Regions from separate parts of the Paenibacillus sp. FSL L8-0435 genome, predicted to be linked through region 1. Evidence: riboswitches for the same ligand, from Rfam matches in the RefSeq annotation. Region 1 holds a riboswitch; each other region holds the start of a gene.
What was found. A riboswitch is a leader RNA that binds a small molecule or an ion and turns the genes downstream of it on or off. The one in region 1 is predicted to bind thiamine pyrophosphate.
Positions count from the first base shown of each region.

Region 2: linked by a shared signal. The riboswitch ahead of tenA (thiaminase II) and the one ahead of thiC (phosphomethylpyrimidine synthase ThiC) in region 1 are both predicted to bind thiamine pyrophosphate.
Region 3: linked by a shared signal. The riboswitch ahead of NST33_RS04375 (ECF transporter S component) and the one ahead of thiC (phosphomethylpyrimidine synthase ThiC) in region 1 are both predicted to bind thiamine pyrophosphate.
Region 4: linked by a shared signal. The riboswitch ahead of NST33_RS02330 (ABC transporter substrate-binding protein) and the one ahead of thiC (phosphomethylpyrimidine synthase ThiC) in region 1 are both predicted to bind thiamine pyrophosphate.

Region 1 covers NZ_CP150185.1:705,761-713,154, forward strand. Annotated here, with positions in the region: gene NST33_RS03350 (Fe-Mn family superoxide dismutase) at 1-683, opposite strand, end outside; gene NST33_RS03355 (alpha/beta hydrolase) at 837-1,862, opposite strand; gene NST33_RS03360 (IclR family transcriptional regulator) at 2,222-2,965, shown strand; TPP riboswitch at 3,114-3,227, shown strand; gene thiC (phosphomethylpyrimidine synthase ThiC) at 3,653-5,437, shown strand; gene NST33_RS03370 (hypothetical protein) at 5,821-6,507, opposite strand; gene NST33_RS03375 (hypothetical protein) at 6,685-6,852, opposite strand; gene NST33_RS03380 (zinc ribbon domain-containing protein) at 7,319-7,394, opposite strand, start outside.
Region 2 covers NZ_CP150185.1:3,659,259-3,666,652, forward strand. Annotated here, with positions in the region: gene NST33_RS15820 (PRD domain-containing protein) at 1-664, shown strand, start outside; gene NST33_RS15825 (endo-1,4-beta-xylanase) at 963-3,635, shown strand; TPP riboswitch at 3,843-3,940, shown strand; gene tenA (thiaminase II) at 4,054-4,716, shown strand; gene NST33_RS15835 (spore coat protein) at 4,881-5,177, opposite strand; gene NST33_RS15840 (hypothetical protein) at 5,189-5,389, opposite strand; gene NST33_RS15845 (zinc-dependent alcohol dehydrogenase) at 5,421-6,557, opposite strand; gene NST33_RS15850 (spore coat protein) at 6,554-6,940, opposite strand; gene NST33_RS15855 (hypothetical protein) at 6,952-7,194, opposite strand; gene NST33_RS15860 (hypothetical protein) at 7,352-7,394, shown strand, end outside.
Region 3 covers NZ_CP150185.1:945,513-952,906, forward strand. Annotated here, with positions in the region: gene NST33_RS04365 (S-layer homology domain-containing protein) at 1-1,557, shown strand, start outside; gene NST33_RS04370 (pectate lyase) at 1,899-2,567, shown strand; TPP riboswitch at 2,740-2,850, shown strand; gene NST33_RS04375 (ECF transporter S component) at 3,080-3,673, shown strand; gene NST33_RS04380 (ABC transporter ATP-binding protein) at 3,674-5,245, shown strand; gene NST33_RS04385 (energy-coupling factor transporter transmembrane component T) at 5,220-6,014, shown strand; gene NST33_RS04390 (PQQ-binding-like beta-propeller repeat protein) at 6,116-7,394, shown strand, end outside.
Region 4 covers NZ_CP150185.1:479,189-486,582, forward strand. Annotated here, with positions in the region: gene NST33_RS02315 (ABC transporter ATP-binding protein) at 1-768, opposite strand, end outside; gene NST33_RS02320 (ABC transporter permease) at 806-1,564, opposite strand; gene NST33_RS02325 (thiamine-binding protein) at 1,564-1,854, opposite strand; gene NST33_RS02330 (ABC transporter substrate-binding protein) at 2,116-3,156, opposite strand; TPP riboswitch at 3,378-3,490, opposite strand; gene NST33_RS02335 (phospholipase D family protein) at 4,037-5,326, shown strand; gene NST33_RS02340 (hypothetical protein) at 5,455-5,964, shown strand; gene NST33_RS02345 (MFS transporter) at 6,336-7,394, opposite strand, start outside.

The sequences.
Region 1 (7,394 bases):
GGCAGTGTGTGTCCTCCAATGGGAACCGGCTTTTCTTTTACAGGAGGTGCTGTAGAGCTGGGTGTGGCTTGTGTTGTTCCGGTAGAAGGCGGTTGAACGGTTGCCGATTGGATCTGAGCTGATGCGGCAGGTGCATTTACATTCCCCTCTGGAGAAGTTGGAGCTTCTGAAGCTTGGCGATGGATGCTTCCTGGCCCTGACGTATGCAGCGCATTTTCCAGAAAAAGCGATGGCTCCGAATCCGTTTCGCGCAAGATGCCAGGTTGGCCAAGTGTATCCAATACGCCCAGAAAATACTCCGACTCGCGGATAAAATGCAGAATGAGTACTTTGGCAAGCGGAACAGCTTGCACAGCAGCACTTTGCTCCAGAAGAACGTATAGCTGTTTGATGAACTCTCTCGATTGCTGCCGAGCTGCCAACACAAGTTGATCGATACAACGAACCATGTAGGGAGCAGGCGAATGGGTTCCAGGCAATAGTTGTTTTAAAAGCTGATTGGCTACTCGCTCACTGTTTGCAAAGGTAACCTCCCATTCCTCCAGTAGCTTGACGTATGGGGGCTCCAGATCAGGAACCAGGGCACGAATGACGAGTGTATGTTCTTTCTCCTGCTCTTTCCAGAAACGGATTTCCTCCAATGTCCGCAGAGGCAGCAGGTGACCATATCCATACCAGTTCATCTTTATTTTGAACCTCCTTCAGATGAAATTCATTGCATGCAGACCGTCTGTTCATGCGTCCCAAGAGTATATTCCGCGAGCTTGTTGTCCTATGAGTGCAAAAAAAAAGAGCCCCTGAGGGCTCTGGAAAAAAATCGGATGATTGGAATTTGGTTATTCTCCACTATTCGTGTTCTGTACATCGTCACTGCTTGTTTTCGTTACATGACTCAGGAAAGTTGAGACACGGCGCAGATATTCCTTTGGATGCTCCCGGAAGATCAACTCATGATGCGCATCCTGGACAATCCATTCATCGGAGTACGGATTGGTCTGGTTGGCGGCGAGTTGCTCCGCAATTGGATAAGGCGCCTTCTCGTCCTCTGTGCCATGGATGAAGAAAATCGGGAACGGATAATCTTCCTTTTTCACTTCCTGGTATGGAATCTGTTGTAATCCGGTACCATTCAGAACAGGGAATAACAGATTCATGATCTCGAGTGTAGGCTGACGCGGGAGATCGATCTGGTTATGAATGTTGTGGTACAGCGTATCCGGCTCAAGCAGGAACGTACTGTCCAGAATCATCGCATCCACTTCCTGGGTAATCAGTCCGGTTTGAAGCGCCGTACCGGCACCCATGGAGAAACCCCAGACAACCAGTTCCTGCGCACCTCGCTGCTTGGCGAACTGGATGGCACCCAGCAATTGCTGTGACTCAGCTTTGCCACCTGTGGCTACGGCTTTGTTCACCTGCGAGGCGAAGCCATAATCGAACATGACCACGTTGAACCCAAGTTGATGGGCATAGTGTGCCAGGTCATACATGGGTACCCATGTTTCTTCACGATTGGCACCATAGCCGTGACTGAAAATAATCGTTTTGCTTGCAGCATTGTCAGCAGGTATATACCATCCCTGCATCGTCCGGCTGCCATCTGCTGCCGGGAACGTGATGTCTTCGTACTTCATGTTCTTGGCCTGCATTGGATTGGAGAAGACCGGCGCTACCGTTGGATTGGATAATACCCATGCGATGTAACCATGCAGTGCAATAAAACAAAACAGTAGAAAAAATACAACGGAGAGCAGCAACGCTACGATAATATGTTTGAACCGAATCAGCCTCGGTGATAGGGAAGAGGGCAGATCGGACACTTTTGTTTGCAGCGGGGCTTCGCTCTGGGATGTTGGATACATGAATGCCCCTCCTTTGAAGTTCAGTTGAAGATAACAACGACATGAAAAGAGAATTGCGTCGATTTCAGAGCCTGCTTCAGAGCGATATCTTAATGTAATATATCTTTATCGTATGTTCCAATATAGTCAAAGTCAATTGATTGAGGGCATTTGTTACGCAATTGTTATATAGTTCTTAAGATATATGGGTAACATTACCTTAGTGTGTAAATTACAGGGGATTAAGTCTTATAAAAAGGAAAAATTTGCACGTTGGCCTATTTCGATTTTGGCTCTTTTTGGTTTACAGATGAGACCGTTTCTCATATAATTTATGTAACCAAGTTTCATGTGATGAAACATGAGGAGGGCATTATGCCATGGAAGATCGCAAGTTAACCGTCCGGGCTGTGGAGCGGGCGCTGGATATATTATTATGTTTTACCACACGCAGTGATCTGGGACTCACCGAAATTGCCAGCCAGATCGGCCTGCACAAAAGTACAGTTCACCGTTTGATGGCTACGCTGGAGGATCGAGGGTTCGTGATCCGCGATGCAGCAACAGAGAAGTACCGACTTGGCATCCGAATCTGGGAGCTGTCAGCTCATATGTCCCGCAGTGATGATCCCGCTATTCTGCTGCTTCCTGCGATGGAGCGACTGAGAGATCGATTGGGAGAGACCGTGAGTCTGTACCTGCGTGATGGCAGTGAACGGATTCGGATTCAGGCTGTGCAAAGTGATCAGGCGATTCGCCGAGTTGCTCCCGTTGGTGTTAGACTGCCGCTGTCTGTGGGCGCTTCCAGCAAAGTCCTGATGGCGTTTGCCACGGACGAGGATCGTGAAGAATTGATGAATGGTCCTGAATGGCCGGTATTTATCGATCCAGCGGTGTATTTGGCGCAAATGGTAGACATTCGGGATAACGGATATGCGACGAGTTATGAGGAACGTGAGCCGGGAGCTGCCGCGGTATCGGTACCGATTATGGATCGCAGAGGCAATATTGCAGCCGCACTCTCGGTCTCAGGGCCTGTCAGCCGACTCTCACAGGAGACATTGCATGAATACGCACCTGTGCTAAAGGAAGCTGCTACGCAGATGGGGCTCATGTTATCCTGATGTAGAGGTAAGGTTTTTCTCCAATTGAGTTGGTGTTCTGGAATATAAAGGTTGTTTTTATGTTCCGGTTGCGCTACTCTGTTATGGACGGCCCAGCGGGGCCAGCATCATTGAATATGAACTGCGGCATGTGTATGCCGCAACTTGTTAACGTTACTGGGGGAGTCCGAACTGTCCGGACTGAGACGGAATCGCATGAGATTCCGGACCCTTTGCACCTGATCTGGATCATACCAGCGTAGGGAAGTAATCGGCGATATGACCACAACCACCACATGATGTGACCCTTGTAGGGCTCCGTTAAGGAGCCGCATAAAGGTGCATTATTGGTGATGGACATTAAAAGTCGGTTCCTTCGGGGACCGGCTTTTTTATATACAGTGAACAGGCGATATAGCGAGGATTCTATGGGCTTCTTTTTCAATAACCTGCGAAAGTGGGTTTGGATGATGAGAGAGAAGTCACCACAGATCCATGATCTGCGGCAGCCTTCGGTCTGTTGTGAACTGTACATAAATAATGTCTCCCCTGGTCTGGTGTAGGATCGCTCTTTCTTCTCTGCATTGCGCATGATTTGGGACAGGTACGTAAGCGAGCTAATGATGATGCCAACCCAAAACCAAGCGAACGAACAATGAGGAGGAGACAAGCGACATGAGTGCAGGAAATCAAACGGGACAACAAGCGATGGAACAGGAACATAACGGTCAGCAGGTGGAAAAGGAAACAAGCGCGGCCGGACGGGTTCAGCCCTTTCCGGGCAGCCGCAAAGTCTACATTCAGGGCTCACGGCCGGACATTGCTGTACCGGAGCGTGAGATAGCCCTTCATGACACGAATACTCCCCAAGGGGTGGAGCATAACGAACCGCTGCGTGTCTACGATACGAGCGGCCCCATGACCGATCCCGGATTTCATGCGGATTTCCGTGTAGGTCTGCCAGCCCTGCGTACCCGCTGGATCACAGAGCGTGGCGATGTCGAAGCTTATCAGGGCCGTACGGTTAAACCGGAGGATAACGGACTGAAGCCCGGAGGGAAGAGAGCCGGCGCCGAAGAGTATCCCGGATTACGTGGCAAACCACTGCGGGCACAGCCAGGACGCTGTGTGACCCAGATGCACTACGCGAGGCAAGGAGTCATTACGGCAGAGATGGAGTTTGCCGCCATTCGTGAGGGCGTGGAACCGGAATTTGTGAGGCAGGAGCTGGCGAGTGGACGAGCTATTCTGCCATCCAACATCAATCACCCGGAGAGTGAGCCGATGTTGATCGGTCGTCATTTTCACGTGAAGATCAATGCCAACATAGGTAACTCTGCCGTATCTTCCTCCATCGAGGAAGAGGTGGAGAAGATGACTTGGGCGGTACGCTGGGGATCGGATACGGTGATGGATCTGTCCACAGGCAAAAACATTCATACCACCCGGGAATGGATTATCCGTAATTCACCTGTGCCGATTGGTACGGTGCCGCTGTATCAGGCCCTGGAGAAGGTGAATGGCGAAGCGGAAGCGCTGACCTGGGAGTTGTATCGTGACACACTCATTGAGCAGGCAGAGCAGGGCGTGGACTACTTTACGATTCACGCAGGTGTACTGCTGCGTTATATCCCCATGACCGCCAAGCGAATGACAGGCATTGTGTCTCGGGGCGGGTCCATTATGGCAGCATGGTGTCTGGCGCATCATCAAGAGAATTTTTTGTACACCCATTTTGAAGAAATCTGCGAGATTATGAAAAGGTATGATGTGGCGTTTTCGCTGGGAGATGGACTTCGTCCTGGCAGTATCTATGATGCGAATGATGAAGCACAGATGGCGGAACTGGCTACGCTTGGGGAACTGACGCAGATCGCGTGGAAGCATGATGTGCAGGTGATGATCGAAGGCCCGGGTCACGTGCCGATGCACAAGATCAAGGAGAATGTGGATCTGCAGATGGAGATATGCCAAGAGGCACCGTTCTATACTTTGGGGCCGCTGACGACCGACATTGCCCCGGGTTACGATCACATCACATCCGCCATTGGTGCGGCCATGATTGGCTGGTTTGGCACGTCCATGCTCTGTTATGTTACGCCAAAAGAACATTTGGGCCTGCCCAACAAGGATGATGTGCGGGAAGGGGTTATAGCCTACAAGATCGCGGCCCACGCTGCCGATCTGGCGAAAGGTCATCCGCGTGCTCAGCGCCGGGATGATGCATTGTCCAAGGCACGCTTCGAGTTCCGCTGGCGTGATCAGTTCAACCTGTCACTAGACCCTGAACGTGCGCTGTCCTACCATGATGAGACACTGCCAGCAGAAGGGGCCAAGGAAGCTCATTTTTGCTCCATGTGCGGACCAAAGTTCTGTAGCATGCGCATTACGCAGGACATTCGTGCCTTTGCCGCAGACAAAGGATTGTCCGAGAATGAGGCTGTAGCTGCCGGGATGAAGGAAAAGGCCGAGGAATATCGGACACGTTCCTAGGCGCCAGTACAGCGCAAGCTGGGCAGTCTGAAATAGAGATAAAGCCGTTTCTCTCTGTCATTGCAGAGAAGAACGGCTTTTTTTAGTGTTATGTCATGTGTGTATTCTTAACCGTACTCAGCCTTTATCAGAATTAGCTTTGTGACTGTGTGTGGTCCATATTTTATACAGAATTCCGGCGATAACGAATAAAAGAGCGTCACTGAGTTTTGGTGATCCTCCGTATAGAAATGCGGAACAGGAAAAACCTACTATAAACAGTAAAACAATATAGAGGAAACGCATATTAGTTCACCTCGTTAATTTGTGGTGTTACTAAGTAAGTGAGTTCATAGTTGCATAGTTCAGATAGAACCTGTTACTTCACTCCAAATCCGCTACTATTATCGAGCCACGCCTAAATTCTTCTCCAAATACGCCGCAAGCAATGCCAGCGGGCTATGGATTGGAATACCGCGATCTATTGTAACCTGTGCAGCTGCTGGAGCCATAGAGAGTTGGGCTGCCACTATCGTTTTACCCGGATGCTGCTCAGCAATCTGCTGTAAGCCTTCACGTACCGCTTCGAGATACCCTTGCTGATCTCCACGCATAATCAACTCAAATGTCCCAGGGATGCACACGGCATCTGTCTGAGATGTCTTGGCAACGTGTAGTTGCCCATTCTCATCCTCTTGCTGTAATGCCTGATTCACCCGCGCCATAGTGCCTTCAATAGTTGCCGGGTTGGTGAATGCTATTATGTAATCTCCTGCTACTCGCCGCATCTCCTGCAATAACGGATCATCTATGCCGATCACAGGCACAGGGACCTGTGAGGCTTCCTGCTCCAGTACTGTCGCAAAGAGGGTACACGTGACCAGAATGGCATCGGCATGACACTCGGCGATCCATTGGAGCGTCTGGGCTACTTTCTGGTGAATGACGATCTCGGAAAAGTCAGCGTCATGTTTAAGACGATCCAGACCTGGATCGACGTAATGGACCAATTCAACTTCATGAGGAGCAAGCGTCTCTTCAATTAAGGCGATGTTGGAATAATGAGCGTGAAAACAACCAATGGTGATCATGTGCTAAGTCCCCTTTTACAGTTCGTATATGTCATGGATCTTGTAGATATTTAAACCATTATAGAAACACATCTGAGAACTGTACAGTTGTTTGTTACTCAACGCCAATAACCGCCCCTCCGCCAAGCCGCGGAAAGACGGTCGATAACCGGATTCGAATAGGGTCCGGTGTCCATTTTATCGAAGGGAAGGAGAAGCGCTCTTCTTCGCCATTTTTTGCTGCAGAATTTCATGAAAGGATAGACCTTGAGTGTTCTCATTCTCCTTTTTAGGAGCAGTGGTCGCCGTGTTGCGCGGATATTGGTGGTGGTACGGGATCATTTGCTGAATAGGCATGCGGATCATCTTGGTTCCTCCTTTAATGCATTTTTTTTAAATTATGTATTTCGACTGGTTATGTTGCCAGGTGCACATATAGGTACATATGACTTGTTAGACGAAATAAATGACTTTAGAATATAAATCCAATTGGATTGTAGTGATTTTACCCGGTTTTAAGGAGATGTAAACGGTTTTAGGGAAATTCAGGAGTAAAGAACCTGATATGAGAGGTTTGATATGGGAGGATCGAATCGGTTGTTATGTGAATAGTCCCAATTTTAAGGAAGTCAATGGTACCCGCTTATGAGGCATATTGTCTGGTTAAATGATGCAAAGCATGCTAACTAACTTGGTACCATGGTCGGGTTGTTTAGGTGGTTATGTAGTTCCGGATATAATAAAAAACTGCCGAGCGAACCCGGCAGCTTGCGTAATATGAAAAAGGATGCGAGGAAACTTTGATCCTGTCTGAGGTGGCATTGTGTTGGTTTTATCTATTTTGATGAACAGCGATGTATATATCTACTTGTACACTTTCGGGATTCAGGCTGCGTTCATCATACAAT
Region 2 (7,394 bases), 3.0 Mb from region 1:
CGAAAACATGCCGGAAAAACATGTGAATGTCATAAATAAACTGATTACCAATGCAAAAGAAAAGTTGTCTCTTGACGACCAAATCTTCTTTACGCTTATGGATCACTTGTCATTTGCCATTGAACGATGGAAAAAAGGTGTAGCACTACAGAATCGCATGTTATGGGAGATCCAGAGGTTTCACCCTGTTGAATTCGAACTTGGCCTTGAAGCCGTTCAGTTGCTGAATCTAGAACTGGGGGTTGAACTGCCGGAAGAAGAAGCAGGGAATATCGCTTTTCATTTCGTGAATGCCCAAACGCATGAACAGAATATGGAGCGCACGATGCAATCCGTTAAGATGTTAAAAGATATTTTTAATCTGATACAATACACCCTTGATATGCAATTGAACAAAAATTCCATCCATTATGTGAGACTTGTCACACACCTGCAATTCTTCATCCAGCGTTTACAAGAAGGGCGTCTGGGCAATTCGGCGAAAGATTTTATATTTCAGCACATGGTGAAGGAGCATCCGCTTGAATACAAATGCGCGGAGATGATCAAAACCTACGTGCAGAATATGCTGGACATCTCCATATCGAACGAGGAATTATTATATTTGATGATTCACATTGCTCGAATTGTCCAGGAGGAACAGGGTGATGATGGACGATTATAAAGCAAAGTTAAAGTTGTATTCCCTTAACTCTTTTTCGGGAAAGATATTTTCTAACTATGACCGTTTTCTCGTATTTTATCGGGAAACGGTCTTTTATTTTTGCAAATATGTAGCGGCTTTTTGATATTCCATGATTAACGAACTTCTGATTCCTAAAATCATAATTACCAATTGATAACATTTTATTATAATTATTGTAAATTCGTTATATGTAAGCGCTATCTAAAGAGCTATAATCTATTTATCTGGATGTTAATCCGTTCAGAAATACTTAGACCAGATCAAGAGGAGGAATTGTATGAAACGGTTAGGTCAATGGAATATAACAGCCTTGGTTCTTGTGCTCGTACTTGCCATGCTTCCATTTTCGAATGTCTCACATGCAGCCAAGGCAGTTACGGAAGTGGAAGGAGGCCATTTGAGTACAAACTTTGAAGACGGTACACTTCAGGGATGGACTCCACGTACAGGTAACGAAAGGCTGACAGTGACACAGCAGGAGGCACACGAAGGTCAGTCCAGTATGCTGATCGCCAACCGTGAGCGTTCCTATCATGGACCGATGTTATCCATGAAGGATCTGCTTGAGCGTAACCAAGAGTACGAAATTACGGCATATGTAAGACTTACCCAGGAGCCCATCACGGATCAAACACTACAGCTCACCACATATAAAAAAACAACTGCTGAAAGCTGGAACCCGATCGGTAGCGTGAAAATTGCCAAAGCAGAGTGGAATACATGGCACAAGATCACCGGAAAATTTCAGTATAGCGATGATCCCACTGAATTGAATTTGTTCATCGAAACACCCTACATCTCTGAAGGTAGCGTAGATACGTTATCGTTCTATGTGGATGATGTATCATTTACTCTGGCCGAGCAACTGGAGATTGAAGAAGGTATTCGGTCTCTGGAGGACCTGTATCAAGATGATTTCCCCATTGGTGCAGCGGTGTATCGCTGGCAGTTGGAAGGCGCATATGGACAACTTCTCACAAAGCACTTTAACAGCTTGACCGCAACCTATGAGATGAAACCGAAGTACATGTCTCCTTCCGAGGGTGTTTATGAGTTCGAGGCAGCCGATCAATATGTTCAGTTCGCCGAGGAGCATGGTATGGGCGTACGCGCACATGCGTTGTTGTGGCATATTGATGCAGCAGAGTGGATGTTCAAAGATCCTCAGGGTAACCCTGCGAGTCGAGAATTACTGCTTGCCCGGATTCAGGATTACGTTGAAACCGTCATGACCCGATACAAAGGTAAGATCTATGCCTGGGATGTGGTAAACGAGGCGATTGCGGATAGCAATGGTGATGCCAACGGTTTACGTAAAAGTCCCTTTTATGAACTAATCGGTCCGGATTACATTGAGAAAACCTATGAATTCGCTCGTGCAGCAGATCCGAATGCCAAATTATATTACAACGAATACTTCACGGAAGTCCCTGAGAAAAGAGAGCATATGTTTCAGTTGGTCAAACGACTGAAAGATAAGGGGCTTATCGATGGTGTGGGTTTGCAATCCCACTATAACCTGGAATCCCCTCCCATCAAGGAAATTGAAAAAACGATCAACATGTTCGCCGAACTTGGATTGGATATTCAGATCACGGAACTGGATGTGGATAGCGGAATTCCATTTGGTGAAGAGATGTCGGATGAAGTTGCGGTAAAACAGGCGTATCGATATAAGGAACTGTTGGATTTGTACCAAAAACACAAAGATCACATCTCTTCAGTTACCTTATGGGGACTCCAAGATGAGAAGTCTTACAACAACCAGGCTATGCTGTTTGATTCAGCCCTGAAGGCCAAAAAAGCATACTGGGGGCTCGTGGATGAATCAGGCTTGCCTGTTTTGACACAGAGAGCCGTCTCACTTTCGGGTAAACCGGATATCAAAAAACATTCACAAGATCCACTCTGGAACAAAGCGGTGTCTACTCCACTGAAGGGCGACTCTTCGGGATCAGCCAGTTTCCGCACCTTATGGGATCAAAGTAACCTGTATATCCTTGTGGATGTTCAGGATGCGAAGGCAGATGTGAACGACAGAGTAGATATCTTTGTTGATCTCAATAATGGCAAGACCACTTCATATGAAGCAGATGACCGACACGTAATCATTAAGCGGTCGGGCAAAGCTGAGGGCGTGGAGCAGCGTTCATATCGTGTACGCGAGACCAAAGCAGGATATCAGGTTGAATTGTCCATTCCGTGGGGTGGTATCCAAGTCGGATCAGAATATGAAGCCGGATTGGATATCCGTGTGACTGATGGCGGTTCAAGTGGGACACAACCTTATAATCCAATGTACTGGAATGATCGAACACAATCTCAGGAACAGGATACAAGCAAATACGGCGTGATTCAGCTTGCCCCTATGCCCAAATCTGCACAAGCTGTACAAGGGATTGTTCAGATTGATGGGAAGAAAGACACATCATGGAATAAGGCTGTACCATTTGAAGTAAAACGGTTGAATGAGAACGAAGGTGCAGAGGCAGTCGCTCGGGCAATGTGGACAGGTGAGTATCTATACCTGCTGATCGACGTCACTGATCCAAACATCATCACAGATAACATCAACCCATGGGATCAGGATTCGGTTGAGATTTTCCTGGACGAGAATCACCAGCGCACACCGTATTTTCAATATGATGATGCCCAGTTCAGAATCAGTGCAGACAATGTGGGAACCTTTGCAGGGGGTGCCTCACCCGGACGCCTTGTAAGTGCTGTGAAGAAAACAAATAAAGGATATCTCGTAGAAGCCAGAATCCAGTTGCAATCACTGACGCCCAAAGCAGGAAATGTTCTCGGTTTCGATCTTCAAATTAACGACAACCAGGGCGGAGGTAAACAGAACGTAGCCAAATGGAATGATACGACCAATGAGAGCTGGAGAAACACTTCGCAGTACGGAATACTCACTTTTGTCGGAAAGAACAAGCTCGGTCATTAAACCATCGACAATAATTGTAAGAATAGAAACCATCATAACAGTGGATAAAACTCAACCATTGTTGTGATGGTTTTCATCATTTAAAGACGTCACTCAAGCTGATGAGGCGTGATACAATCTGTCTTGACTGTATTAAACAGCCCTTGATATACTAAATGGATGTTATTTTATTCTTTTATGCGGATAAGAAAGTAATCAACTACATACAACCGTTTGCGAGGGAGCCTTAACCGGCTGAGAGGGTGTTAAACCGACCTTACCTGATTTGGATAATGCCAACGTAGGGATGCAACGATGAAACACTGTACTTGGGTAGCTCATGCGAACCCTCTTGTTTTAGTGTATTTGTCTGCGAAACATCCTATGGATGTTTCGTTTTTTTGTTTTTAAATACGTACATTATGAATTGGAGGAACATATGTTGACTATTTCAGAGAGACTATATCGGGCGGCACAGCCTGTGTGGAAGGAATGTCTTGAGCATCCCTTTGTGAAAGGGATCGGAGATGGTTCCTTACCGGTTGAACAATTTCGTTATTATTTGTTGCAAGACTACTTGTACCTGTTCGATTATGCCCGCGTATTTGCACTAGGTATCGTCAAGTCGCACGACCCCAAATTGATGCAGTTTTTTAGTAAAAATGTAGATAACATCCTGAATGGCGAAATGAAAATTCATCGATCTTATATGGAACGACTAGAGATTACAGAGGATCATGTTTTTCAGGTAAAACCTGCACTGAAAAATGCAGCCTATACTAACTATATGCTCTCTGTTTCCCATGCGGGTGGTATAGCAGAAGTACTTGTATCCATTCTGGCCTGTTCATGGAGCTATGCAGAGATTGGTCAAGTCCTTGCTCAAAAGCCAGGTGCAGCTGATCATCCTTTTTATGGAGATTGGATCACAGGATATGCTTCCTCTGAATACAACAGCAACAATCAATCCCTTGTGACGTTAACGGATAAGTTATTAGAAGGCTGTAGCGAGGGAACGTACCAACGGATGGAAGATATTTTCGTGATGTGCAGTCGCTTTGAGCTTGATTTTTGGGAGATGTCATGGAGGCTGGAGCTTTGAGTTCAATGGTAGTTAATTCAATTTAGAGAGCAGCGTCCATAAACAATAAGAGGGCATAAAAGTTCGTATTGAAGAGGGAGGTTATCCCCCCTTGCTTCATACGAGCTTTCGTTTGTTACCTTTTGTTTCTCTCGTGGAGCTGCAACGATACCGAAAAAAGGGCGTCAGGACGGAATGTTCATAGCAGTTTGAATATTTTTCAGATCGAGCTGAATTTGCTCTGCAATATGGTAAGGGTGGTATAAGCCATGCTGCACCATGTAATTTGATATCTTTTCATGAGAGTCTATGGCTTCATCGAGCTGTTTCATCAAAATTTGTTTGATTTCGGGGGTGGCACATTCGGTCACAGCCATGGCGTAGTTTCTGACGCTGCTCTTGGCGTTCATCAAAAAATCCATTGCAATCACGTCATCGGTCAGCGTATTAAGACCAGTCATGTGTTCTAATATTGGGTTCATTTTTTTATCTCCTATACAGTCGCTTTAGACAGCACTCCACCGAGCTCCTGAAGCTGCTGTTGTGATAATATCGCATCTTGTTTCAAAATTTGTTTGAGCTCCGGGTCGGTTACCAGAGCTTGCATCGTCTTACATTTAGTCATGCAAACCGTCTTGAACGCAGCTATTTCATGCACCTCGAGCATCTCATGCAAAGCGTAAGTGGAATTCATTCAGATTGTCCTCCCGTGTATCTACTCATATTTAAGGCTTTAAGATGACTTTAATGCAATCGTCCGTTTTTGTATCGAACACTTCATAGCCCCGCTTGGCCTCGCTGAGCGGAATGACGTGCGTAACAATGTCCCCAGGGTTCACTTTGCCAGACGTCACCAACTCGTACATGTATGGCATGTAGTGAATGACCGGAGCTTGTCCGGAACGGATATTCACGTTTCGCTGCATGATGTCACCGAGTGGGAATCCGTTATAACGTCCGCCGTATACCCCAGTGACTTGAATGGTACCACCTTTGCGGACAGCCTGAGATGCAATGATAAATGCGCTCATGGTGCCGCCTTGCAGTTTCATACCGCTGGCTAGAAATTCAAGATCGCTCATCTTGCCGTCCATTCCTACCGCATCAATCACAACATCGGCGCCGCCTTTGGTCATTTCTTTGAGAGTGTTCCCAATATTCTTATCCTGTTCGAAGTTTACGATTTCCACATTGTTCGTTCGCTTTGCATGCTTTAAGCGGTAATCGACATAGTCGACGGCTATGACCCGCTTAGCACCTTTCAGCCAGCAGAACTTCTGGGCCAGGAGTCCGACCGGACCGCAGCCGAGCACGATGACTGTATCACCATTCTTAACGCCGGCGTTATCTACGCTCCAGAATGCTGTCGTCATGGCATCGGCGATCAAACTTAGCTTTTCGTCCGGTTGTTCGCAGTTCTCAGGGATCTTAAAATGGGTAAAATTAGCAAATGGGACCCGTAAATACTCGGCTTGCCCGCCGGGATATCCGCCGGTCGTTCCGGAGTAGCCGAAATAAGCGCCCATATCCCCGTGCTCGTTGGAATTGTCACATTGGCTTTCCAGCTGATTTTTGCAAAAAAAGCATTCTCCGCATGCGATGTTAAACGGAATGATCACACGGTCGCCTTTTTTTACCTTGGTCACGCCAGGACCTACTTCTTCTACGATCCCCATCGGCTCATGTCCGATGACATAGTTCTCCTGAAGGTTAGGGATCATCCCGTGAATCAGATGAAGGTCAGAACCGCAAATGGCGGTACTGGTGATCTTTACGATCATATCGTCCGGTTTCACAATCTTCGCATCCGGCACCTCTTTGACCACAACATTTTTAACCCCTTGATACGTTACCGCCTTCATGCTTTATGTCCTCCAATATGCTCATCTGGGGTCCGATCAAACATCCCTTTACGTGACGTATCTCCCGGGAACAGATTCATCTGCCCGATCATCACCGTATTTTTCGCCGAAAGCTGATCGAGTTGGTACTGTTCGTTCAGCTCATAAGGATGAAACCATTTTTTGCGAATCATGAGCTCCGAGATTTCTTGGTGCATTGCAATCCCCTGCTTAAGATGAGTATGCAGCAGGGCTCTTACATCCGGTGAAGCCGTTTCCGTCAGGGCGATGGACATATTACGTACCCCCTCCTTGGCACGAAGAAGGAAGTCCATGGCAAAAGTCATATCTGCCATTTCCGGCATATTCAATGAATTAATCGGATCTAAATAATCGGTATTCATCTGAGTTCCCCTTAATGTGTTATAGGTGTCGGATTATTCGGAACGGGTGCTTGAAAAGGAGCTCTTGCGTAGATTGCTTGCAGCTCAGCGATCTGTTGTATGGATTGAATTACGTCTTTCTGCATTAATGCTTTTAGCTCTTGGTCAAAGACCAGGCCTTGCATAAGTTTCGACTTAGCGATGCAGAGCGTTTTGAAGTTTAACGCTTCATGCAGTTCCATCGATTCGTGCGGCGCTAGCGTTGGATTAGCCATTCAGAAATGATCCCCTCCTTTTTCATCAAGATTAGATTTTCCAATGCATCGGATCTTATACTAATATGGATCACCGGAGAGGTAAGTTCCGAATATTCCCATCAGTCGCAGGGATATAAACAAAATCTCAATCCCATACTTATTTCTGTCTAAATGAATGATTTTACTGAAGGAAGGAGAAGTCACGGTGCCCAATAAAA
Region 3 (7,394 bases), 240 kb from region 1:
GTAATGGTTCATGCAGAGCAAGTTTCAGTGGAATTTGGAGGTAACTCCACCATTGGTAATCTCGAAGTGTTCCAAGATGCATTGAACACCGTGTTTAAAATTAACCATGGTGCTGTAGTGAATCGCGCTATATTAAATGCAATTGTACAATTTTCTGGAGCTGGAACGTTATCCTCGGCTCTGGTCAATGCAGAAGGCATCGATTTCAGTCAACTTAGTCAACTCCCAACTATTGAGGCAGATCCTACAGTTACTAGTGTAGTTTACGCTCCTCAAGTAACAGAGTTGTCGGCAATTGATTCGACCCGTCAAATCGTATTCACGGGGATCGCTTCCCCAGCGAAGAAAGATATCACTTCCTTTGCAAGATGGGATGTTGAGAATAGCGCTATTGCCATTGTTGACTCAGGAAAGATTCAAGCTAAAAGCAACGGTACGACAGTGGTAAAAGCCAAATACGGAAACTTCGAAATCAATGTTCCAGTAACCGTTGCAGTCTATAACGAAGGAACAGTCTATCCGACACTCAAAGGGATTCAAGTTACAAATGGAAGTGCAAAGTTGAATTTTTCTGAGGGTTTGGATGTTTCTGAACTGACTGCAAATGATTTCATAGTTCGTGCCTATTTTGATGGGGCAGAACAACAATTGAATAACTTGCAGTACCGCAATGGCGAATTTACTTTTGATGCTATTGATAGCTATGGAGCTACACTGTACATCACTGTGGAGTCAGATGTTAATAAAACACATTTTGCAGGAAGCCAAAGTGGTGCAATCAAACTTACAGGATTCGGTGGCCACATCAAGGATGTAGCTGGAGCACCGGTTGCAGGCTTAAGTATTTCGTTTAGAAAAGGTTTGGATAACAAAACAGGTGAAATCGTTGGATCTGTAACAACGGATACTTATGGAGATTATTATATTAATCTTCCCCCAGGCATCTACACAGGTGAACTTGGAGGTGGAGATACAAAATATATTACAACTTATCTCATTGGTGTCTCAGCAGTAAATGTGGAAAATAAACGTGAGAATCAAACTGCTATAGAAATACCTACACAAGATGAAACTCGCTTCGTACTAACTTGGGGTAAAGACCCAGTGGATCTGGATTCACACCTAGTAGGACCTGCAGGTGATGAGGGAATGTTCCATACGTTCTACTCTGATAAACAATATTATAATAATGGCGAACTTATGGTCGATTTGGACTTGGATGATGTAACTTCTTATGGACCTGAAACGACAACCATTCGTCACTTACTTCCTGGAACGTATACATTCTATGTTCATCATTTTTCTGGATCAAGCACAATTAAGAAATCTGGTGCAAAAATTGATGTTTTCCATGGTGCTGTAGCTACTCCAAGTGCAACGTATACTGTAGCAGATGCCAGTGGTAATGAAATATACTGGGTCGTTCTCAGAATGATCGTTTCTGAAGATGGCGTGGTTACTTATGAAACAGTAAATGAATTTACCAATGTTGACCCACTGACTTTACTTCAACCATCGGATGAAATTAACGAAGATGAATTGGAACCTCTAGAATAAATAGAGGATTTAGATTAGTTTTAAATGTATCATGTAGAAACCCTGTCTTAAAAAGACTAAGGGTTTCTTTTTTTCGTGTCTAAATCTTTTGGTGGCTTAAATAGAGCATATTCGAAGTTGATATCGGTACATAACAAGTAGATACGATACCGCTAAGCATGTTGAAACATCATGCTCTATGCTGGAAAATACAAACATGATCTAATGATTATTCTAGTTACCTTCCTTATTTGGTAGGATTAGGTTGTGGGTCGGACAGAGGTGCACCTCTGACGATCTTCCAGTACAAGCTCAGGCTTGTACAATACCAAATAACGAGAGAATAAGGGAGGAATAAAGTTATGAAAAAAATGTTGACGTTGTTACTGTCCGCTGGTTTGGTTGCTTCTATATTTGGTGCCGTTCCGGCTGCGGCTGCGCCTACGGTTGTAAATTCAACCATTGTTGTTCCAAAGGGTACGACCTATGACGGTCAAGGTAAAACATTTGTAGCCAATCCTTCCACACTGGGCGACGGATCTCAAGCAGAAAATCAGAAGCCAGTCTTCCGTCTGGAGGCAGGGGCTACGCTCAAAAATGTAAATATCGGAACACCAGCTGCTGATGGTGTTCACTGTTATGGCAACTGTAATATATCGAATGTGGTCTGGCAGGACGTGGGCGAGGATGCACTGACATTGAAGTCTGCCGGAACGGTTAACATTACCGGTGGGGCAGCATATAAGGCTTATGATAAAGTGTTCCAGATGAATGCAGCTGGAACAATTAACATCAAAAATTTCCGTGCAGACGATATTGGCAAGCTGGTTCGCCAAAATGGTGGAACTTCCTTTGCAGTTAACATGACGCTGGATAACTCCAACATTTCCAATGTAAAAGATTCGATTTTGCGTACAGACAGCAGCACATCACAAGGAAAAATTACGAATACCCGTTATTCCAAAGTGCCAACGTTGTTCAAGGGGTTTGCTTCAGGGAAAACGAGCCAGTCCGGTAACACGCAATATTAAGAACAGGGATACCTTGGAATACGGATTGAAGGCGTCTACGGATAAGGTAGCTATTTCACATCGTGAAGTATGTCCAAAAGGCATCCAGGGGGATGCCTTTTCCTATGCCAACTTTTGATTTTTGTAGAGACCATTGCCACAAATACCCATCTGATGTACATTAGAAGCAATGAAATAAGTGAACCGGGAGCTCAATGAAGTTGGGCTGAGAGAGTGGCCTTGTGCCGCTGACCGTACATCTGATCTGGGTAATGCCAGCGTAGAGAACATGGATTTGCGATATGTAAGGGTGAATTGTGAGAATGAACGTGGATGAACAACAGACCTCTTTGAACTGTGGTGGTGTATCTGCCAGGGCGGAGAGGAGCTGGTTGATATTCCGTATTTTCGACATCCATCCCATACATCATTGTGAGGAATGTACACTGTGCGTAAGGCCTTCCCGGAACCGGGGAGGCTTTTTCGTTTATTATGATAAACCCCACAGGGAACAAAGGAAGGACGTAGAGAACATGGCAACAACAGCAGGCAACAAGCGATTGAAACTAACGGATATTCTGGTAACCATCGTGATCGCAGTAGTGTTTGGGGTGATTTACAAGATATGGGGACCTACATATGACTTGATGAAACCATTTGGCGTTCATGCGGAGCAGATGATCTACGGCATGTGGTTTATGGCGGGCACGTTTGCTTTTGTTATCATTCGTAAACCAGGCGTGGCTATTCTTGCCGAAGTTGCGGCATCAACGGTAAGTGCTTTTCTGGGTAGTGAATGGGGCATGTCCACACTTGTATACGGTCTGTTGCAAGGATTGGGAGCAGAGATATTCTTCGCCGCATTTTTGTATCGCAAAACCAATCTGTTTGTCACCTGTCTTGCAGCCATAGGAGCTGCAGCGGCTTCGCTTTTGCTGGATTATCAGTACGGGTATATTGATTCACTCTCGGCCTGGAACTACACGTTATTTATCGGATTCCGCTTCATCGGAAGCATCTTGATTGCAGGAGTGTTCGCTTATTATCTCGCCAAAGCATTGGAACTAACCGGTGTAACGCGTTCACTCAGACCGGTATCCAAACAAGATTATGAGGCGCTGGATTAGATGAGCGGAGAGGGGAATTCGCAAGCGGTAAGTGTGACAAATCTAAGATGCAAGTTCCCGGGAGAGAAAGCCTTGGTATTTCAAGGCTTGTCTCTCTCTGTTCGTCAAGGGGAGAAAGTGCTGTTGCTTGGCCCGAGTGGCTCCGGTAAATCGACGTTATTGCAAATTTTGAGCGGTCTGATACCACGTTCGGTTGAGATTCCGATGAAATGTGATGATATTCAGGTTCCCGCCAAAGCAGGAGTGGTCTTTCAAGATCCGGATACCCAGTTCTGTATGTCCTTTACGGATGAAGAGATCGCATTTGTTCTGGAAAACCGAAATATTTCGCGTGAAGAGATGCCTGCTCTGATTGAAAATTATCTGAAACAAGTGGGGTTATCCTTTGAACAGAATCGTGTATTGATCCAGTCCATGTCTCAGGGGATGAAGCAGCGTCTTGTGATTGCTTCAATGCTTGCCATGGACCCGGAGGTATTGTTTTTGGATGAACCCACTGCACTGCTGGATGATGAGGGGACTTCCCAGGTGTGGGATACCGTCAGAAGGATCGCCAGTGACAAAACGATCATCATCGTTGAACACAAAATAAACAAGATTGTAGATATGGTCGACCGCATCATTGTGTTATCACCTGAAGGAAAGATTGTGGCGGATGGGCCAGCACAGCAGGTATTTACGGATGAACGGGGCAAGCTGAAGGCTTATGGAATCTGGTATCCGGGTGTGTGGGATGAGCACGAGCAGGCAGCTAAGCAAGAAGAGGGAAGTGCTTCTGGAGAGCTTCAAGTGCGTGTGGATCACGGCATCTCAAGTGTGGAAACACAGCAATCGTCTGGCTTATCCGATACACCGGGTATATCCCCCATATCTCACGTCTCATCCTTATCGCCTGTATCACCCGCCTATCAGCCTGCACTGGACTTGCAGCAGTTCACCGGATGGCGTGGGAAAAGACCCTTCATTCAGGTAGAACAGGCCAAAGTATGGCATGGGGATTGGATTGGTATTGTCGGAGCTAATGGAGCTGGCAAGAGTTCATTGTTGTTATCTCTGATGAATATCCTGAAAACAACAGGTCATTATGAGGTGGACGGTCAGCCTTCTGGCAAAACGGAGCAGCTTGCAGATCGAATCGCGTTTGTATTTCAGAACCCGGAGTTTCAATTTGTGACCAACACCGTCGCGGAAGAAGTAGAATTCTCATTGCTGGGGGGCAGGCTTACAACGGAAGAAAGACTTGCCAGGACTGATCATATGTTGAATCAATTTGGACTAATCGACCTCTCCGAGCGTCATCCCTACCAATTATCGATGGGGCAGAAACGACGCTTGAGCGTTGCCTCTGCACTGGTGAGAGAGCAGCGAATACTGCTGTTGGATGAACCTACTTTTGGACAGGATGCCCGTAATACGTTTGCCATGTTAACACAACTGGAGCAATTGCGGCGTGAAGGAACAGCTATTGTTATGGTTACCCATGATCGTGAAATTGTAAAAAGATATTGCACCCGAATCTGGACGGTAGATGAGGGGAGGTTAACTGATGCAACTGTCGTTTCCTCACCGTGAAACCTGGCTTCATAACGTCAACCCGGGATTAAAGATGATCATTCTGACGATGATGTTTGTCATCGTTATCCTCATTCACAATCTGAATGTAATGGCCAACGTTGCGTTGGCGATGATGCTGTTACTGTGCTGGACAGGTCATCCGTGGTATAGATTGATGCTGTACGCATCACCATTCATTCTGGTGTTTATCTCCACGTCCACAGGTATGATGATGTTTGGTAAGGGAGAGACCACATGGTATAAGTGGGGATTGATTCACATAACCGAGGAGAGTTTCTATCGCGGTCTACACTTGGGTTTTCGCTCGTTGAGCATGGCAGCGGCTGGCTTGCTGTTCGGACTGACAACGAAGCCGGTAAGGCTGTTTTATTCACTGATGCAGCAGTGGCGGCTTCCTGCAAAATATGCCTATAGCTTTCTGGCCGCGATGCGCATGATCCCCATTTTGCTGGATGAATTCCAGACGCTCCGTTACGCCATTCGTATTCGTGGAACACGGCAACGTGGCTCTCGCTGGAATGTGTATGGTACACTTAAGCGTTACGCTATTCCGCTGCTGGCACAGAGTATTCGCCGTGCACAGCGAATGGCGGTAGCGATGGAAGCGAAGGGATTCACGGATGGCGCAAGCCGGACGTATTACATTCAGATTGGCTATTCGCGAGCTGATCTGTGGTTTGTATTTTATTATATGCTCACCTTAACAGCGGCTTATTACATTGGGGTCACCTTTCCTTATCATGCTACGATGGTGGATGTGAGGTAATATTGGGAGATAGATAGAAATATATTGAGGTAAACGGTAACTTTTTCCTTATAGCTGCGTCTCTATTGGAAATAACTTCTAATGGATGGGGATGAACGAGAGTGAAGAGGGGTCCTGACTGGCAGAGAACGGGGTACAAATGGATTACCATGACTGGATTATCAGCTGTGCTGTTGACGGGATGGATGCTGCTGGATTCCAAAATGGTCGTGCTTGGAGGACAAGCGTTGGCTACAACGCCACAAGCCTTGGGTGCAAGTTCTCAAGTCTTATCAACACAGTTGGCCTACAAACAAGGAGAACCCGTTACACTTATGAATGACATTCCTCTGTTCAAAAACAGGAGGGATGGCAGTGTGGCTGCTGACCAGATGGGGATTGAATACTATACAACAAAAAACGAAAAGTATACGTTGGCCTCGGTTCGAGGCGAGTGGGTGCAGCTTAAGTCAACCGATCATGGAAACTTTTGGCTGCCAAGTTGGTATGCACTGAAGGAGAGCAGAAGCATGACGGAAACAGCTCCCCAAAGCTTCACGCTCCAATCAGGCAGTAAGCTGTATCTGGCTCCGGATAGTTCTACAACCTGGTCTTTTGAGAAAGCGCTAACAGATAAGGCTGTTATTGTTGCAAAGTGGAAAGGATGGTATGGGGTCTCCATTGCCCCACGAGTCTGGAATAAAGAATCCTTCACGTATCGGCCAGGACTCCTCTGGATCAAGGCACAGGCTATAGAACAGCGGATGAATGTGGCGGATGGTTGGTTCCAACAGGATGCATCGCTGCCAACTTCGGTTATACGCCATCTGACAGATATTAAGCTGGACAAGGCAACCACCTCCAAACAAGTGGCTGGGTGGTTAGGCGAGCCGGATTGGAAGGAGAGTTCAAGCAATCTAAATTTCACGGGTTATTCAATGAGTATTGGACAGACCTGGAGATATGAGCGGGCAGATGGGCAATTTTTGGTCACATTCAACAAGAATGGCAGACTGGTCAGAACACGATGGAATTTAGCACAGGATAATCGAAATGCTGCCGTTTCTGATTGGAACATCAGTCGGGCGGATGAATATGGGTTCACAACAAAAATCTATGGCACAACGCTGCCGACAACAATCCCCTGGAAACCGGTATGGACCAACCAGGGGGATATTAACTACACTTTTTTACAAGCAGCCACGGATGATGTACTCCTGATGAAAGGGGATGACGGTGGATTTAGCGGGGATTACTACGAAGGTTCCATATATGCTCTTGACCGACATTCGGGTCAGAAATTATGGGGGATCAATGGAGGCTTTGGAAGACAGCAGGCAGAGGTGGATACAGCACGCCAATACGTTACAATCTACACCGATTATGACCCTGACAAGAAAA
Region 4 (7,394 bases), 230 kb from region 1:
AGGTCGGTTGGATAATACATAGACCCGATCCGCTAGCAGCAATGCTTCTTCGATATTATGGGTGATGAACAGCACCGAGCGGCGGTTCTGTTCCCAGATATCGAGCAGCCAGCGCTGCATGTCGCTGCGTGTCAGTGCATCCAGCGCGCTGAAAGGTTCGTCAAGCAGCATGAGTTCCTGCGGACTGAGCAGGGCGCGCAAAAATGCCGCACGCTGCTGCATTCCGCCCGACAGCATATGAGGATAGGCTTGCTCGAACCCGGCAAGACCCACGCTGCTTAACCACTTACGAGCTTCTGCAAGTGCTTCGTTCCGAGGGGGAGCGCTTGAAGCTACTTCTCCAGCAAGCAGTACATTATCTTCAATGGTACGCCAAGGGAAAAGGGCGGGCTGTTGGGGCATATAACTTATCTTGCCACGCTGTCCCGTTACATTCTGACCGTTCATAAGCACTTGGCCTTCCTGTGGCTTCAGCAGACCGCCGATGATATGGAACAGGGTGCTTTTGCCACAGCCGGATGGACCAACGATAGCAACAAACTCGCCTTGCTCCACAGTCAGGGACAGGCCGTTCAGAACCGGTAACCTGCTCCGCCGTTCACGGAATGATGCATGAACTTTAACAACGTCCAGTGCAGGTGGAACGGGAGCAGGAGTCGTATTGGCAGGTCGATCAGGCGTAGCCGGGTGAAGCTTTTCACCATGCTTTGGCTCCATTGTGTGTGCTCCTCGTCCAGGCTGGACTTGTTCATCCTGTTGCCGATTCATATGGTCATCACTTCCTATATACAGATTACATGCTTTACTACCGCTTCTGTGGCCGCCAGCGCACGAGCAGCTTCTCCAGCAGTGCAATGAGCAGGAAGAGCAGCAAGCTGAGCGCGACAATAATCATAATCGCCACGAATAAACGATCGGTGCGATAAGCTGACTTTTGCAGCATCATATAATAACCAATACCCTTGTCTGCGCCAATCCATTCGGCGATGATGGCTCCCATCACACTATAGGTAGCGGCGATTTTGACACCGGAGAACACGGATGGCAGCGCATGGGGAAGCTCCAGCTTCCAGAAGATATGATGACGTTTCGCACCAGCCATGCGCATATAGTTCATCATCGCTGCATCTGTACGGGTCAAGCCGTCCATGGCCGCCACTGCGACGGGGAAGAAACAGACCAGGATGATGGTAATCAGCTTGGGCAACAGTCCGAATCCGAACCAGATTAACAGGAGCGGCGCGAGCGCGATGGTTGGGATATTTTGACTAAGAATAAGTAGAGGGTACAGGGCTGACTTGAGAAAAGGGACCAAATGCAGCACCATCGCAATCAGTAATCCAACCGCTGTTCCAGCGGCGAATCCAATCAGCGTTAACTGAATGGTTGCGGAAGCGTGCATGCCAAGCCGTTCGGCCTGAGTTGCTGCTTCGCGGGCGATATCGGACGGTGCAGGCAGCATCCATTTCTCAATATGGAAGAGGGAGACGGCTCCCTGCCATATCGCTATAAAGAGAATAACCGCCACAATGGGCGGCCATACACTTTTGAAATAGGCATGCATTAGCGATACTTCTCCGTCAGGGTATCCATGCTGAAGCCAGTAGGGCTATGGGCGATTTTGATCTGGGAGATGATGCTTGGGCTGCCAGCCTCCACGAGTACCTCGTGCATCTTGCGGACAACCTCCAGCAGTTCCTCCAGTTCCCCCTCCATCGTGGTGTCGAGTGCGTTCACCTGATATTTCAGGCCGGATTGCTGAATAACTTCAATGGCGCGATCTACGTAAGGATAAGAGTTCTCGCCATTTGGCGTTTTGGGAATAACCTGAATGCTAAGTAATGTGCTTGCCATGAGAGATCACGGCTCCTTTCGTGATATATAAAATGAACTAATAACTGTTACACTTAGCACTTCGATGACAGAATAACCTTCCAATCGCTGTTATCCCCAGATTTTTTGATTCCCTTTCTCTAAAGGGAAAATCCGGTGATAGCGTATGCTTCCGATGAAGCTTTCTTTCAGAAAGCTTTTAGGCGACCGCTTCGCTTTTTCACGTTATTTCTGTCCTCTCCGTCCTCGTGTAAATATTAAGTTCGTTTTATATGAGAAATTTTATTGGGGTAAAAACTCGTTTGTATATGCCTTGCTCACATCGATCTGTTCATCCAGCAGTTTTTTGCTAAACATCCAGTCGGTGTAGTTCTGCCACACTTCCTGTTTCTGTTCCCCCCAGCGAGGGGCGTCATCCGTGTACTTCGGACTGAGCCACTTCTGGCTTGCCAGTACCAATTCCTTGTCCAGATCCGGTACGGCCTTGATCAGAATGTTGGCTGCGTCTTCGGGATGATCAATCGCATATTGATACCCTTCGGAAGTGGCTTTCAAGAATGCTTTCACCAGCTCAGGATCGTTTTGGATCGTCTGCTCGTTCGTTACGAGGACAGGTGTGTAGTAATCTAGTGCTTCTGAATAATCCTTTACATATAACATGTCGATCGGTTCCCCGCGCAGTTCGGCTTCAATACCTGTCCAAGCGTAGAAAATCCACGCGAAATCAATGTCCCGTTTCACTGCGGTGAAAAAGTCGGCATCACCCATGTTAATGTTTTTCACTTTCGATACATCGGCTCCGTCGCCTTCCATAATGGATTGCATCACGGCTTCTTCCACAGGGGAACCCCAACCGCCATAGGTTTTACCTTCAAAATCTTTCGGTGATTTGATATTCCGATCCGCCGGAGCAGCGAACCCGGATGTATTATGCTGAATAACTGCTGCGATGGAGACCAATGGAACACCCTGTGTGCGGGCTTGAGTTACACTCTCCTGATAACTTACGCCAAAAGGCACTTCATTGGAGGCAACCATCGTATCTGCGCCACCGGCACCTGGTTGTACAATCTCCACGTTCAAGCCTTCGGCCTTGTAAAAACCTTGATCTACAGCCGCATACAGGCCGGTATGATTCGTATTTGGTGTCCAATCGAGCACCACTTTAATATCTTTCAGGGCGGCAGTGTCACCTTCGTTGCTGCTTTCCGTATTTGTGTTGCCGTTCTGCCCAGCTGGGGCAGCTTCTTTGCCACCACATGCGGCTACAGTCACCATAAGCACGCATAAGAGCAACAATCCCATCGTTTTACGCCATTTCATTTGTGGTTCTCTCCTTCGGTATGTCCGGCCGATTGGCACGGGGTACTCCTTGGCTTCATATCCAATCATCTTGCATAAATCGACAGATTTATACCAGTTGAGATCTGGATAACGTCACTTTTTTTAGCTCTCTGGCTATATAAAAGAACATTAAAAAAGCGCCCCGTATTCCGGGACGCGTGCAGGCGTTAGAGAGGTGGCGTTCAGCCATAGGGCTGTGCCATTTCGATATACTCCGATTCCTACGCTGGCATGATCCAGATCAGGTCTAAGGGTTAGTATCTTGGTGGGATACACTCTCAGCCGGCCAATTCCGACTCCCCTGGGAAACTATGAAGTTACGGGCATTACTAGGTGTAATTATAGGCCAGCGGGTGGAACGTGTCCAGTCAGGAACTGGATGGGGACACGTATGAACTTATCAAACAGGCCGTTATACATATGTATATCAGCCTGTTTAGATGTGTTATTTTCAATAATTATCGTGGCGAATCATATAAGGAAATCTGGCTGAGTGCAAAAGCATCGGATAGTGGGCCATAGCCTCAGTGCTGAGGATCTGGAAGGTTTTCAACAAAAACTTGGATCAAATCCGATGTTTGATATCTCGTCGCATCAGGGCTGCTTTCCCTATTTCAGTGATCAGCTCTTGATCGATTGACCTTGACCGGAGACGCTTGCTTCATTTAAACAACATAATTTAGATACAAAAGGAGATAGTACTGCTATACAAATAATTACTTTTTACATAAAAATGGGGGCGTACTGAATGATCCTTAAAACCATATTCGCAATTATTCTGTCCTATTGTGTCTACGTTTTTTTCACAGCTTACCTTTTATTTTTGGTTCCGTCTCCATCTACTATTGAAAATACGGATATGCAAAAATTGTTAACCGCAGGAAGTACGACAGATCGCGTACTGCTCTTGGAGGACGGCTTTCAATCCGGTCAGGTGAGAATCCAGACCATTCGAGAGGCAAAAACAAGCATCGACCTGGCTTATTACTCCATCCAAAAAGGAAAAACATCTCAACTCTTTTTTGCTGCTTTATTCGATGCAGCTGATCGGGGTGTTCATGTTCGAATCATTTTAGACGGGATTTTTCACAACATGCGCGGAGAATTGCGTGATATTCCTAATGCCATTGCAGCTCACCCCAATGTGGAGTTAAGGTATTATGAACCACTCAACATAGTTATGCCATGGACATGGCATAACCGTCTGCATGACAAGATCTTTCTTGTCGACAACACATATGGCATCATTGGCGGCCAAAATATTGGTGATAGATACATGGCATTGCAACCCAAAAAAGACTATGTATTCGATCGGGATGTCCTTGTTTACAATCCAAACCATAATACGAACAGCACAGTTGTTGAAATGAAAAAATATATAGATCTGTTATGGGAACATCCATTCACCAAACCAGAAAAACATGCCAAACGTCAACATCATGCAAAGGGGTTAAAAGAGCTGGCTCGGCTGGCTCAGTTATATAAAAAAGCTCGGGCTCAGAGCGATCCTTTTGTTAAAGTGTTGCCGAAGGAATGGGCTCAAGAGGCTCTTCGTTCCGACCACGTCGCTTTCATTCACAATCCAATCCAAAGGCTGTATAAAGACCCGATCATGTGGAGAGCATTTGTTCATTTCGCCAATCAAGCAAAGTCGAAGGTGTACCTTCAGACGCCATATGCCATTCCTACCAAGAAAATGAAGAAAGCCGTACATCTGTCGATGAATCCAAAAGCAGAATGGGTCATGGTAACCAATTCAATCCAGCAGACCCCTAACCCTTTGGCTTTCGCGGGATACTTAAGCTCTAAGAAACGGTTGCTTGATACCAATCTGGCCATTTATGAATACCAAGGCCCTTATTCCATACACGGCAAATCATTTGTCATGGATGATTACCTCAGCATGGTTGGTTCGTATAACCTTGATCCCAGATCCGCCTTTCTAAATACCGAATCTGCTGTGGTCATTTCTGGTTCTGCATTCGCCAACGAACTAACAGAAGCTATGGATATCAAACGTGCACATAGTACACGTGTGAATAATGGTGAGTATCCAGCAGAATCTACGAATCAGAAAGGCCCTGTTTTCAAACGAATGGCAATCACAGCTTTATCCAAACTGTCTTTTCTCTGGAGATTTCTGTTGTAGAGAAGAACCAGCTAATAGATATAGCTACTTTTACAAATTTTAATTTGGAAAAATCACAACTGTTCACAGAATGTTCACTTATGTGGAGGGTTTCCTCATCTCTATAATTACGAAGGTAAACAGAGAGGATGAGAGAATTGCCAACAAGCAAGAAGGAACAAATTATTTTCGGATTAATGATGTGTACAGGAATGGTTGTCGTCATGATGACATTCAATTTATGGCACAGTGGGTTACTCGGTAAGATGTCCCCGCTTGAGATACTGCTTCAATTCATATTATGTTTTGTCATCGCGTTTCTGGTGGAGTCTTTCATTGTTGGCCCTGTGGCGAGAAAGATTGCTTTTTCCTTGCCCTTTGACAAGTCCAACAAAATTCTGGGTGTGCTAGCCATGTCATTTTTTATGGTGATTGGCATGGTTCTGATCATGTCCTTGTATGGGATGGTTTCAGCATATCTCGCTGATCAATTAAGTGGGTCATCCGTATTCCGTACGTATCTCCATACCATTGCTCGTAACTTCAGCCTGGCGCTGCCATATCAATTGATCATTTTGGGACCCCTCGTCCGATATGTATTCGGTAAATTCATCAAAGGCAATGGCCCTGTAGTGCCTGTCGTTAACAAAAGTGTTTGATTCGGTTGGCCATAAGTATTTCCTGGGCAATCTTGTGCAAATGAATAGAGCGAATTCTTTCCCTTGATTTAAGGTGATCAGAGGCAAAGATAGGCTACCTTCCACCACAATTACAGCGCTAACGAATCGAGAACATCTTATTAGGCCAGTTTTTAGGGAACGAAAAATCTAACGAATCTCAGCGGCGTTATTATGCTAAAAAACTGCAACGAGACCTTGAATTTGAGATAATTATCTATAATAACGTGTGTTAGATTTGTTAGAACAAAGTAAAGCTACAAAAAAATGCCCACCGTCAAGTTATGACAGTAGACATTTCGATTTCTTTAATAGGTATTTCTAATCCTCAGGACTGGATCGACACATAACTGTTAAGTCGCAGAATTCGCTATATGTTTGTTCTGCCATTGATACGTGATTAAGCTAATGACAAGCAGGCCAACTGCAAAAATGGCAAGCATCCATGCAGACTGATTAACCGCCAGATGATCAAGACTCCATCCCGTAGTCAAAGGCAGAATGGCACCGCCAACTCCACCTGAGGCAATCAAAATGCTGGGTGTGGATTCTTCTGTTCCGGGAAGCAGTTTACTGGCGAAGACAAGGGCAATGGAGAAAATGCCTGACATCGCAAGCCCAAGCAGCAAGATGATGAGAAATGCAGACCAGATTTGGTTTGTAAATGGAAATACCATTAACAAGAGAACAGATGCGAGACAACTATACAGGACATAGACGCGGTATTGGAATTTCTCTGCGATATATCCGGCGAAGAGTCGTCCCACAGACATGGCAATCCAGAAACAGGTGACACTAAGCGCTGCTCCGGCTTCCTTCATGTTCATTTTCTCAATCAGAATCGCTGGCATGAAGTTCGCAAGACTCATCTCTGTGCCAACATATAGGAAGAAGAACAGGACGAATAATACCAGAAGAGTCCTGTTAAGGCCACGATAGGTTGGACTGGATGTACTTGCAGATGGGGGATGCATCTCACCCGATGTCCCAGCAGTGTGGGCATGTACTGAACCGTTATTAGAACTACGTCGCTCCAGAAACTTATCGAGTTCACCGAATGATCCTTTTGCCCAGAAAACAAAGGTCAGCGCTGCGCAGATCGCAACAACGAGAAAGGAAAGGCGCCAGTACCCGGCAGCAATCAGACCACTGGCAATGAGCGGCATGACCATCGCTCCGATCCCGAATAACACTTCCAGTCGACTCATGGCAACGGCTGTATTGTCTTTGATTGCAGCGATGATAATGGTTCCAATAACAGCTTCAACCATTCCGAATCCAAAGCCGGCTGCGGGTGCGATGACGTACATCCAGCCCCATGGTGGCAGCAGCATGTAGGATAATTCTGCGATACAGAGAAGTGCTGTGGCGATTAACAGGCCTCCCCGTTTACCAAAGCGTCTGTTCAGCCA